Regions from separate parts of the Pseudomonas sp. YA1 genome, predicted to be linked through region 1. Evidence: predicted binding sites of a transcription regulator. Region 1 holds the regulator's gene; each other region holds the start of a gene.
What was found. Region 1 encodes sigma-54, which starts transcription at its own class of promoters, with help from an activator protein. Its sites were predicted from a motif close to ANTGGCATNNANNTTGCTNT; they were not measured.

Region 1 (3,270 bases):
GTACGCGTTTCTTGCTGCCACCCGGCACGTTCACGAGGGAACGGCCGGGGGTCAGGATTTGCTCAAGTCGGATCATAGGGGAGGGGAGATCAGCGGGCGCCTACGCCTTGCTGCCGTTCGAGATACTTCTCTTTGTGTTTGATCAGTTGACGGTCGAGTTTGTCGATCAGCAGGTCGATGGCCGCGTACATGTCCTCATGTTCCGCATTGGCTACGATCTCGCCACCGGCGATGCGCAGGGTAGCTTCGATCTTCTGCTTCAGTTTCTCGACCTCCATGATCACCTGAACATTGGTGATCTTGTCGAAATGGCGCTCCAGACGGCTCAGTTTCTCGCCGACATAGTCGCGCAGGGCGTCGGTCACATCCAGTTGATGGCCACTGATGTTGACTTGCATACCGCGTTCTCCTTGTTGCCCGTGTGTAAGTGGCAGGTTAGCAACCTGCCTCCGGAACACCTTGGCGTGGATCAACGTCACACCAGTCGCTTGCGCTCGCTCGAAGGGGCTATGCCCAGGGATTCGCGGTATTTGGCGACGGTGCGGCGAGCCACTTGAATGCCCTGTGCCTCCAGTAAACCAGCGATCTTGCTGTCGCTCAATGGCTTTTTCGCATTTTCCGCGGCCACCAGTTTCTTGATGATCGCGCGGATCGCGGTGGACGAGCATTCCCCGCCTTCAGCGGTACTGACGTGACTTGAAAAGAAATATTTCAGCTCGAAAATGCCACGCGGCGTATGCATGTATTTCTGCGTGGTGACCCGCGAAATGGTCGATTCGTGCATGCCCACCGCTTCGGCGATGTCATGCAGGACCAGCGGCTTCATGGCTTCTTCGCCGTAGTCGAGGAAACCGCGCTGGTGCTCGACGATCTGGGTGGCGACCTTCATCAGCGTTTCGTTGCGGCTCTGCAGGCTCTTGATGAACCAGCGGGCTTCCTGCAACTGGTTGCGCATGAAGGTATTGTCGGCGCTGCTATCGGCGCGGCGGACCATGCCGGCGTAGGTGGCGTTGACGCGCAGGCGCGGCATCGCCTCCTGGTTCAGCTCGACCAGCCAGCGCTCGTTGTCCTTGCGCACGATGACGTCGGGGACGATGTATTCGGCTTCGCTCGATTCGATCTGCGAACCGGGCCGGGGATGCAGGCACTGGATCAGCTCGATGACCTGGCGCAGTTCGTCTTCCTTGAGCTTCATGCGCCGCATCAATTGGCTGTAGTCGCGGCCGCCGAGCAGGTCGAGGTAGTCGGATACCAGGCGCAGCGCTTCGTTCAGCCAGGGCGTGGTGGACGGCAACTGGCGCAGTTGCAGCAGCAGGCACTCGCGCAGGTTGCGGGCGCCGATGCCGGCGGGTTCCAGTTGCTGGATGCGGCGCAGCACGACTTCCACTTCGTCGAGCTCGACGTCCAGTTCCGGATCGATGGCGGCGAGGATTTCTTCGAGGGACTCTTCGAGGTAGCCATCGTTGTTGATGCTATCGATGATGGTCACCGCGATCATCCGATCGGTGTCCGACATCGGTGCCAGGTTGACCTGCCACAGCAGGTGGCTGTGCAGGCTCTCGCCGCTGCTGGTGCGCGCGGTGAAGTCCCATTCGTCATCGTCATTGCTGGGCAGGCTGCTGGCGCTGGTCTGGTAGATGTCTTCCCAGGCGGTATCCACCGGCAACTCGCTGGGTATGCGTTCGCTCCACTGGTCGTCGTCGAGGCTTTCGACGCTGGGCGTGGTGCTTTCCTGGAGAGGGCTCTCCTGGGGCGCGCTGGCCGCCTGTTCGGCGCCATCGGCGAGGGGGTCGCTGTTGTCGAAATCGTCGCCGTCTTCCTGGCGTTCGAGCATGGGATTGGATTCCAGCGCTTCCTGGATTTCCTGCTGGAGGTCCAGGGTGGATAGCTGGAGGAGGCGTATGGCCTGTTGCAGCTGCGGCGTCATCGTCAGCTGCTGGCCCATCTTGAGGACTAGCGATGGTTTCATGGCTGAGGGCTTAGTACCTTATTCGCTGGTACCGGATGGCACCATCCACTACTACGGGTGCCGAGGTGGCGGCACCGCCAGGAAGCAAATTATATGCCTGAATTTTCGTACTTTGCCTAGGGTTGCTCTGAATAAATCATCCGCTCCAGGCGGCACTCGTGGTTGCGAAACCGCGGGCGAGCGGAACCGCTCCGGCGAGGCCGGAGGGCGCGCTAGGAGATTTCTTCAGAGGCGGAACTCGTGCCCCAGGTAGACTTCCTTGACCAGGTCGTTGGCGAGGATGCTCTCGGCATCCCCCTCCGCGATCAACTGCCCATCATTGACGATATACGCCGTTTCACAGATGTCCAGGGTCTCGCGGACGTTGTGGTCGGTGATGAGGATGCCGATACCCTTCGCCTTGAGGTGATGGATGATCTGCTTGATGTCGCCGACCGAGATCGGGTCCACGCCGGCGAAGGGCTCGTCGAGGAGGATGAATTTCGGCGCGCTGGCCAGGGCGCGGGCGATTTCCACCCGGCGTCGTTCGCCGCCGGACAGGCTCATGCCGAGGTTGTCGCGGATGTGGTGGATGTGGAATTCCTGCAGCAGGCCTTCCAGGGCTTCCTTGCGACCGTTGCGATCGAGGTCGCTGCGGGTCTCGAGGATCGCCATGATGTTGTCGGATACCGACAACTTGCGGAAGATCGAGGCTTCCTGCGGCAGGTAGCCGATGCCGGCCCGGGCGCGCCCGTGCATCGGCAGGTGGGTGACGTTCTGCTCGTCGATGCGGACCACGCCCTGGTCGGCCTGGACCAGGCCGACGATCATGTAGAAGCAGGTGGTCTTGCCGGCACCGTTCGGACCGAGCAGGCCGACGATCTGCCCGCTATCGATGGACATGCTGACGTCGCGGACGACTTGCCGGCCTTTATAGCTTTTGGCCAGGTGCTGGGCTTTGAGCGTTGCCATTACTGGGCCTTTTTCTTCGGCTGGATGACCATGTCGATGCGCGGGCGCGGGCTGGTCACCTGGGAGCCGGTGGCACGACCCGCGTTGACGATCTGGCGCTGGGTGTCATAGACGATCTTCTCGCCTTCGAAGGTGTTGCCTTCCTGGATCACCTTGGCCTGGTCGATCAGCACGACCCGGTTCTGCGTGACGAAGTACTGGATGGTCAGGCCATAGGCCTTGGTCACGTCCTTGTCCGGAGCGGGTTTCTGCTCATAGTAGGCAGGCTTGCCGACCGAGGTCACGACCTCGATGTCGCCGTTCTTGTCCTGCTTCAGGGTCACGGTGTTGCCGGTCAGCTTGGTGCTGCC
Region 2 (3,270 bases), on a different contig from region 1:
ACGAACTTGACGCCGTCGTTGACCACCTTGTTGGCGACCGCCACGGCCTGCTTGGGATCGCAGGCGTCGTCGTAGATCACGCCTTCGAGTTGCGCGCCGTTCACGCCGCCTGCCTTGTTGATCTGTTCGATTGCCATCAGCGCACCGGCGCGCTGCATGTCGCCGTACTGGGCTACCGGACCGGTGACCGGGCCAGCCAGGGCGATCTTGATGGTGTCGGCGGCCATGGAGTAGCTGGCGAACCCGGCAATGGCCATCGCGGCGAACAGGCGGGATAGACGCTGAGTACCCTTCTTCATAGTGCTCCACTCTTCTTGTGTGTTGTCATTGTTGTAGTCTCGCGGCCGCGGGGGCCGGAGGAGACCGGGTGATCGTCATGGACGGACCCCGGGAACTGTACCGGTACAGTGTAGAGCGGCGCTTCGTCGCTTGAAAAGCACGGCACGGCGAGCTCCCGTGAGTCGTGTCGCCTGGTTGACATAAACGTATAGAAAAACGGCGCGGACCTGCCTCACCTCCCTGGGCCCGGTTTCCCTTCGGCTGTCGTGGGCTACCGGCGGGCGTTATCATGGCGCCCATGCAATCCAGGTAGATCCCATGACAGAACAAACTAGCACCCTCTATGCCAAGCTGCTCGGCGAGACCGCGGTCATTTCCTGGGCCGAGCTGCAACCGTTCTTCGCCCGTGGCGCCTTGCTCCAGGTCGATGCCGCGCTGGACCTGGTGGAAGTCGCCGAGGCCCTGGCCGGGGACGCCCGCGAGAAGGTCGCCGCCTGGCTTTCCGGCGGCGGCCTGAGCAAGGTCGGGGAGGACGCGGCCAAGGACTTCCTCGAACGCGACCCGACCCTCTGGGCGGTGGTGGTGGCGCCCTGGGTGGTCATTCAGGAACGCGCGGAAAAAGCGACGTTGCACTGATCCAGGGCGGTTTTCTTTCGCTCGACCCTGGCTAGACTGATTCCGATTCCCACCAGGAGATTCGTCATGTTCGAACCAGGCCACCTCCATCTGGTCAGCCTGCCCGGCCTCGACCAGCAGGACATCAATATCCATATCCGCTACGAGGTGCGGCAGAACGCCGAATCCGGCGCCTATGTGCACTTCGACATGGACGGCGAGATCGATGGCAAGTCGTTCAGCGACTCCTTCGAGCTGCCGCGCGATACCGCCTTCAACTTCGCCAGCGATGCCACGCGGGTCGCCCAGAAGCACGGCCTGCACCCGAAGTTCGGCGCGATCACCCGGGTGCACAAGGAATACGATGCGATGTTCGAGGACATTCGCGCCAAGCTGCATGCCCATCCCGGCGAACCGGTGGATCTCGAGCGGATCATTCGCCACGAGTGAGCCGAGTCCCCAGCGGCCGGAAGCATGGGAAAGGCCCGATATCGACGATATCGGGCCTTTTTTCGTTTGCCGGAGAAGCCGTTCCAGGGGCTTGCCACCCTTGCCGGCAAGCGGAAACGGCTTGCCGCTTGCCGCTTCCGGGTTGTCCTGAAATAAACTCAAGTTATTGAATATAAAGGATTTTAATAATCTGGCACGGGCCTTGCTGAAGTGTTGGCGACGAAAGCCACACCGGCAAACAGGTTCGCAGCCATGAGCATCAGTTTCGACAGAGCACTCGGTATCCACCAGCAGGCCCTCAGCTTCCGCGCCCAGCGCGCCGAAGTGCTGGCCAACAACCTGGCCAACGCCGATACCCCGAACTACAAGGCTCGCGACCTGGACTTCGCCGCGGTTCTCGCCGAGCAGAAGGACAAGGCCGCCAAGGGTACCTTCGCCACCCGCATCACCAACGAGCGGCATATCGCCGCCGAAGGTTTCGGCATGGGCGAGGGCAGCCTGCAGTACCGCATCCCGGTCCAGCCGTCGATCGACCAGAACACTGTCGACGCCCAGATCGAGCAGGCCAACTACGCCGAGAACGCCATGCACTTCCAGGCGTCCTTCACCTTCCTCAACAGCAAATTCAAAGGGCTGGTCAGCGCCCTGCGTGGAGAGTAACCGCCATGTCCCTCGCCAGTGTCTTCAACATTGCCGGTAGCGGCATGAGCGCCCAGAGCACCCGCCTGAACACCGTGGCCAGCAACATCGCCAACGCCGAGACGGTTTCCTCCAGCGTCGACAAGACCTACCGCGCCCGCCATCCGGTGTTCTCCACCATGTTCCAGCAGGCCCAGGGCGACAGCGGCTCGCTGTTCGCCGACCAGGACAGCTCCGGCGCCGGCGTGCAGGTGCTGGGCGTCGTCGAGGACCAGAGTTCGCTGATGCCGCGCTACGAGCCGAACCATCCGGCCGCGGATGCCAACGGCTACGTGTATTACCCCAATGTGAACGTGGTCGAGGAAATGGCCGACATGATTTCCGCCAGCCGTGCCTTCCAGACCAACGCGGAAATGATGAATACCGCCAAACAGATGATGCAGAAGGTCCTGACCCTGGGTCAGTGAGCGGAGTAGAGCATGAGCATCGATAACGTCAGCGGCACCAGCAGCAACACCGGCAACGTCAACGGCAGCAATCGCGCCGCCGGCAGCGGCGCCACCGAGACCGGGCAGAGCGTCAAGGGCAGCAGCAACCTGGGCAAGGACGAATTCCTCAAGCTGCTGGTGGCCCAGTTGAAGAACCAGGACCCGATGTCGCCGCAGCAGAACGGCGAGTTCATCGCCCAACTGGCCCAGTTCAGCACCGTGGAAGGCGTGCAGTCGCTGAACAAGAGCATGGAGAGCATTCTCTCCAACTACCAGTCGTCGCAGGCCCTGCAAGCCTCGTCGCTGGTGGGGCGCAAGGTCATCGTGGCGACCGACAAGTCGGTGGTGGACACCAAGGACACCTTCAAGGCGTCCCTCAACCTGCCGGTTTCCAGCAGCAACGTCTGGGTCAACGTCTACGACGACAAGGGCACCGTGGTGAACCGCATCAACCTCGGCCAGCAGGCTGCCGGCAGCGTCAGCTTCATGTGGGACGGCAAGGACAGCAGCGGCAACATCATGCCGCCGGGCACCTACAAGTTCGAGGCGCAGACCTCGATCGACGGCAAGACCTACGGGCTCCAGACCTACCTGCCGGCCAACGTCGACAGCGTCACCCTGGGGCAGAACGGCGGCGAGCTGATGCTCAACCTCGCAGGCCTGGGCAGCATCGCGCTGTCCAAAGTACAGATCATCGGCCAGTAAGCCGGCGTTTCCGGCAAGGAGCTATCCATGAGTTTCAACATCGGCCTGAGCGGCATCCAGGCGGCCTCCAGCGGCCTGAACGTCACCGGCAACA
Region 3 (3,270 bases), on a different contig from region 1:
GCGCCATCCCCGGGCAGCAGGCCGATGCCGCCGGCCAGGGCCAGGGCGCTGCGCAGCGCCTCTTCGTCGCCATCGGCATCCACGTAGCGCGACAGCACCACCCGCAGCAGGCGCGCGTGGTCGTCGCAACGCTCGGCATAGCGGCCGTACCAGAACAGGTTTTCCACCACCCGCGACGGCAGGTAGGGATCCTCGCGGACCAGGTCGCGCACGCCGAGCCGGCGCGGCCGCCACGGCTCGCCGCCGACCGCACGCTCGGCCAGTACCCAGGTGTCCTTGCTGGCGCCGCCGCGTTGCATCGACACCACCTCGGCATCCGCCGCCGAGGCTACTCGGGTCAGACCGCCGGGCATCACCCAGTAGCGTCCGTCGGCGGCGGCGACGGCGAACACGCGCATGCCGATGGCCCGCGACTGCAGGCCGACGCCGGCCTCGCCGTCGCGCCAGACCGGCGCCTGGGACAACTGCGCCAGGCGTTGCGCCACGTAGGCCTGCGGGCGCTCGCGCAAGCGCTCGCCGAGGGATGCCAGGCCGGCACCGTCGAGGGCGTGGCCGAACAGCGGTTCGCAGCGCTGGCCGGGAAAGGCCGGCTTGATCACCAGGTCGGGCAGTGCCGCGAGTATCGCCTCGAGGGCCTGCGGCTCGCCGCACCAGCGGGTGTCGAGCGAGGGCAGCGCCAGCTCCTCGCCGAGCAGGCGGCGACAGGCCTGCGGCAGGAAGCCGAGCAGGCCGGGCGATTCCAGCACCCCGCTGCCCAACGCGTTGGCCACCAGCACGCGTCCCTGGCGTACCGCCTCGAGCAGGCCGGGAATGCCCAGCGCCGAGTCGGTACGTAATTCCAGCGGGTCGCAGAAATCGTCATCGAGGCGCCGCAATACCGCGTGCACCCGTTTCAGGCCGCCGAGGGTCTTGAGATAGAGGGTGGCGTCGCGCACCGTCAGGTCGTGCCCCTCGACCAGCGGGAAACCGAGCTGGCGCGCCAGGTAGAGATGCTCGAAGTAGGTTTCGTTGAAACGTCCGGGAGTCAGCAGTACCACCAGCGGCGTCTCGCCGTCGCCGGCGGCCTGGCTGGCGAGGGTCTCCTGCAGGGTGCGGAAATACCCGGCGAGATGCTGCACGCGCAGGTCGCGATAGAGTTCCGGCAAGGCCCGCGAGACGATCTGCCGGTTCTCCAGCGCATAGCCCGCGCCGGACGGCGCCTGGGTGCGGTCGGCGAGGACCTGCCAGCATCCGTCGGCATCGCGCGCCAGGTCGACGGCATAGCTGTGCAGGAAAATCCCGCCGGGCGGCCGGATGCCGAGCGCCGGCCAGAGGAAGTTCGGATGGCCGAAGACCAGTTCGCTGGGCAGCAGCCCTTCGGCGAGCAGACGCTGCTCGCCGTACAGGTCGGCCAGCAGCGCGTTGAGCAGCCGAGCACGCTGTGCCACGCCGGCGGCGATCGGCTGCCACTCGGCGGCGGACAGCAGGTTCGGCAGAAGGTCCAGCGCCCAGGGGCGGTCAGTGCCCTTGGGATCGGCGTAAACGTTGTAGGTGACGCCGTTCTCCTGGATCTGCCGTTCCACCAGGGCCTGGCGCTGGCGCAGTTGCTCAGGGCTGCTGCGCTCCAGTTGGCGGAACAGCCGCTGCCAATGGGGACGCACGCCACCCTGGCGATCGAGCAGCTCATGGTAGGCCGTATCGGTGAACGGATAGTGGGCAAGCAGCTCGGGCATCGAAGGCTCGCGGGGCTGGGGTTGCGGTCACTGTAGCGGAGTCGGCGACGCGCCGCCGGAGCGAAGCGACGAGGCGTTGCCGGGTCCGCCAGCGCGGTTCTCCGCGAAGACCGGGTTGCCCCGGAAGCGCAAGACTTGTGCCAGCGCCGCCAGGCCCGGGAGGCCAGGAGGTCGCGCCACGGCGATGCACCGCGACGGTGCGCGACCGCTGGCAGGGTTGCAGCCACGCACCCTTTGCGGGCGGCAGGGCCGCCCCGGCGATCAGCGCGGGATGTTCGGCTGGCGCGACTTCTTCTTGCCCTTGGCGAAGGCCGTCGCCTTGTTCTGCTGGCCCTTGCTCCACGGCTTGCCGCCGTCGCTGGCGCGTGGCGGCAGGCCGGTATGCTGGGTCAGCAGCTTGCCGGCCTTCTTGCTGCCGGCCGGCGTCGAGTTCTTCCGCCGGGCGCTCTGGTATTCGCCGGTATCCGGCTGGTAGGTCGGGACCAGGTGGTGCTTGCCATTGCCGATCAGGTCGGCGCGCCCCATCCGCTCCAGCGCCTCGCGCAGCAGCGGCCAGCCTTTCGGGTCGTGGTAGCGCAGGAAGGCCTTGTGCAGGCGCCGCTGCTGGTCGCTCTTGACGATGGTCACGCCATCGCTCTTGTAGGTGACCTTGCGCAGCGGGTTCTTGCCCGAGTGATACATCGCGGTGGCGGTGGCCATCGGCGAGGGATAGAACGCCTGGACCTGGTCGGCGCGGAAGCCGTTGCGCTTGAGCCACAGGGCCAGGTTCATCATGTCTTCATCGGTGGTCCCGGGGTGGGCGGCGATGAAGTACGGGATCAGGTACTGCTCCTTGCCGGCTTCCTTCGAGAACTTCTCGAACATCTGCTTGAAGCGGTCGTAGGTGCCGATCCCCGGTTTCATCATCTTGTCCAGCGGACCGCGCTCGGTGTGCTCCGGGGCGATCTTCAGGTAGCCGCCGACGTGGTGGGTCACCAGTTCCTTGACGTACTCGGGCGACTCGACGGCGAGGTCGTAGCGCAGGCCGGAGGCGATCAGGATCTTCTTCACCCCCGGCAGCGCCCGGGCCTTGCGGTACAGCTCGATCAGCGAGCTGTGGTCGGTATCGAGGTTCTCGCAGATGCCGGGGAACACGCAGGACGGCTTGCGGCAGTGCCGCTCGATGTCCGGGCTCTTGCAGGCGATGCGGTACATGTTCGCCGTCGGTCCGCCAAGGTCGGAGACCACGCCGGTGAAGCCGGGCACCTTGTCGCGCATCTCCTCGATCTCGCGGATGATCGAGTCGTGCGAGCGGTTCTGGATGATCCGTCCCTCATGCTCGGTGATCGAGCAGAAGGTGCAGCCGCCGAAGCAGCCACGCATGATGTTCACCGAGAAGCGGATCATCTCGTAGGCGGGAATCTTCGCCTTGCCGTAGGCCGGGTGCGGTACGCGGGCATAGGGCATGCCGAACACGTAGTCCATTTCCTCGGTGCTCATCGGAATGGGCGGCGGGTTGAACCAGACATCCACTTCGCCGTGCTTCTGCACCAGGGCACGGGCGTTGCCCGGGTTGGTC

Region 2: a site for sigma-54 is predicted at 1,534-1,553, ahead of flgB (flagellar basal body rod protein FlgB). Genes of this name have one in related genera too.
Region 3: a site for sigma-54 is predicted at 1,838-1,857, ahead of AC4OR5_RS23095 (circularly permuted type 2 ATP-grasp protein). Genes of this name have one in related genera too.

What each region holds. Positions count from the first base shown of each region.
Region 1 covers NZ_JBZWBG010000004.1:158,777-162,046, forward strand. The annotation lists gene ptsN (PTS IIA-like nitrogen regulatory protein PtsN) at 1-76, opposite strand, end outside; gene hpf (ribosome hibernation-promoting factor, HPF/YfiA family) at 90-398, opposite strand; gene AC4OR5_RS07080 (RNA polymerase factor sigma-54) at 476-1,969, opposite strand; gene lptB (LPS export ABC transporter ATP-binding protein) at 2,195-2,920, opposite strand; gene lptA (lipopolysaccharide transport periplasmic protein LptA) at 2,920-3,270, opposite strand, start outside.
Region 2 covers NZ_JBZWBG010000014.1:99,890-103,159, forward strand. The annotation lists gene AC4OR5_RS20600 (branched-chain amino acid ABC transporter substrate-binding protein) at 1-299, opposite strand, end outside; gene AC4OR5_RS20605 (DUF2288 domain-containing protein) at 598-915, shown strand; gene AC4OR5_RS20610 (DUF5064 family protein) at 982-1,344, shown strand; gene flgB (flagellar basal body rod protein FlgB) at 1,597-2,004, shown strand; gene flgC (flagellar basal body rod protein FlgC) at 2,010-2,450, shown strand; gene flgD (flagellar hook assembly protein FlgD) at 2,463-3,176, shown strand; gene flgE (flagellar hook protein FlgE) at 3,204-3,270, shown strand, end outside.
Region 3 covers NZ_JBZWBG010000017.1:72,704-75,973, forward strand. The annotation lists gene AC4OR5_RS23095 (circularly permuted type 2 ATP-grasp protein) at 1-1,712, opposite strand, end outside; gene AC4OR5_RS23100 (YgiQ family radical SAM protein) at 1,974-3,270, opposite strand, start outside.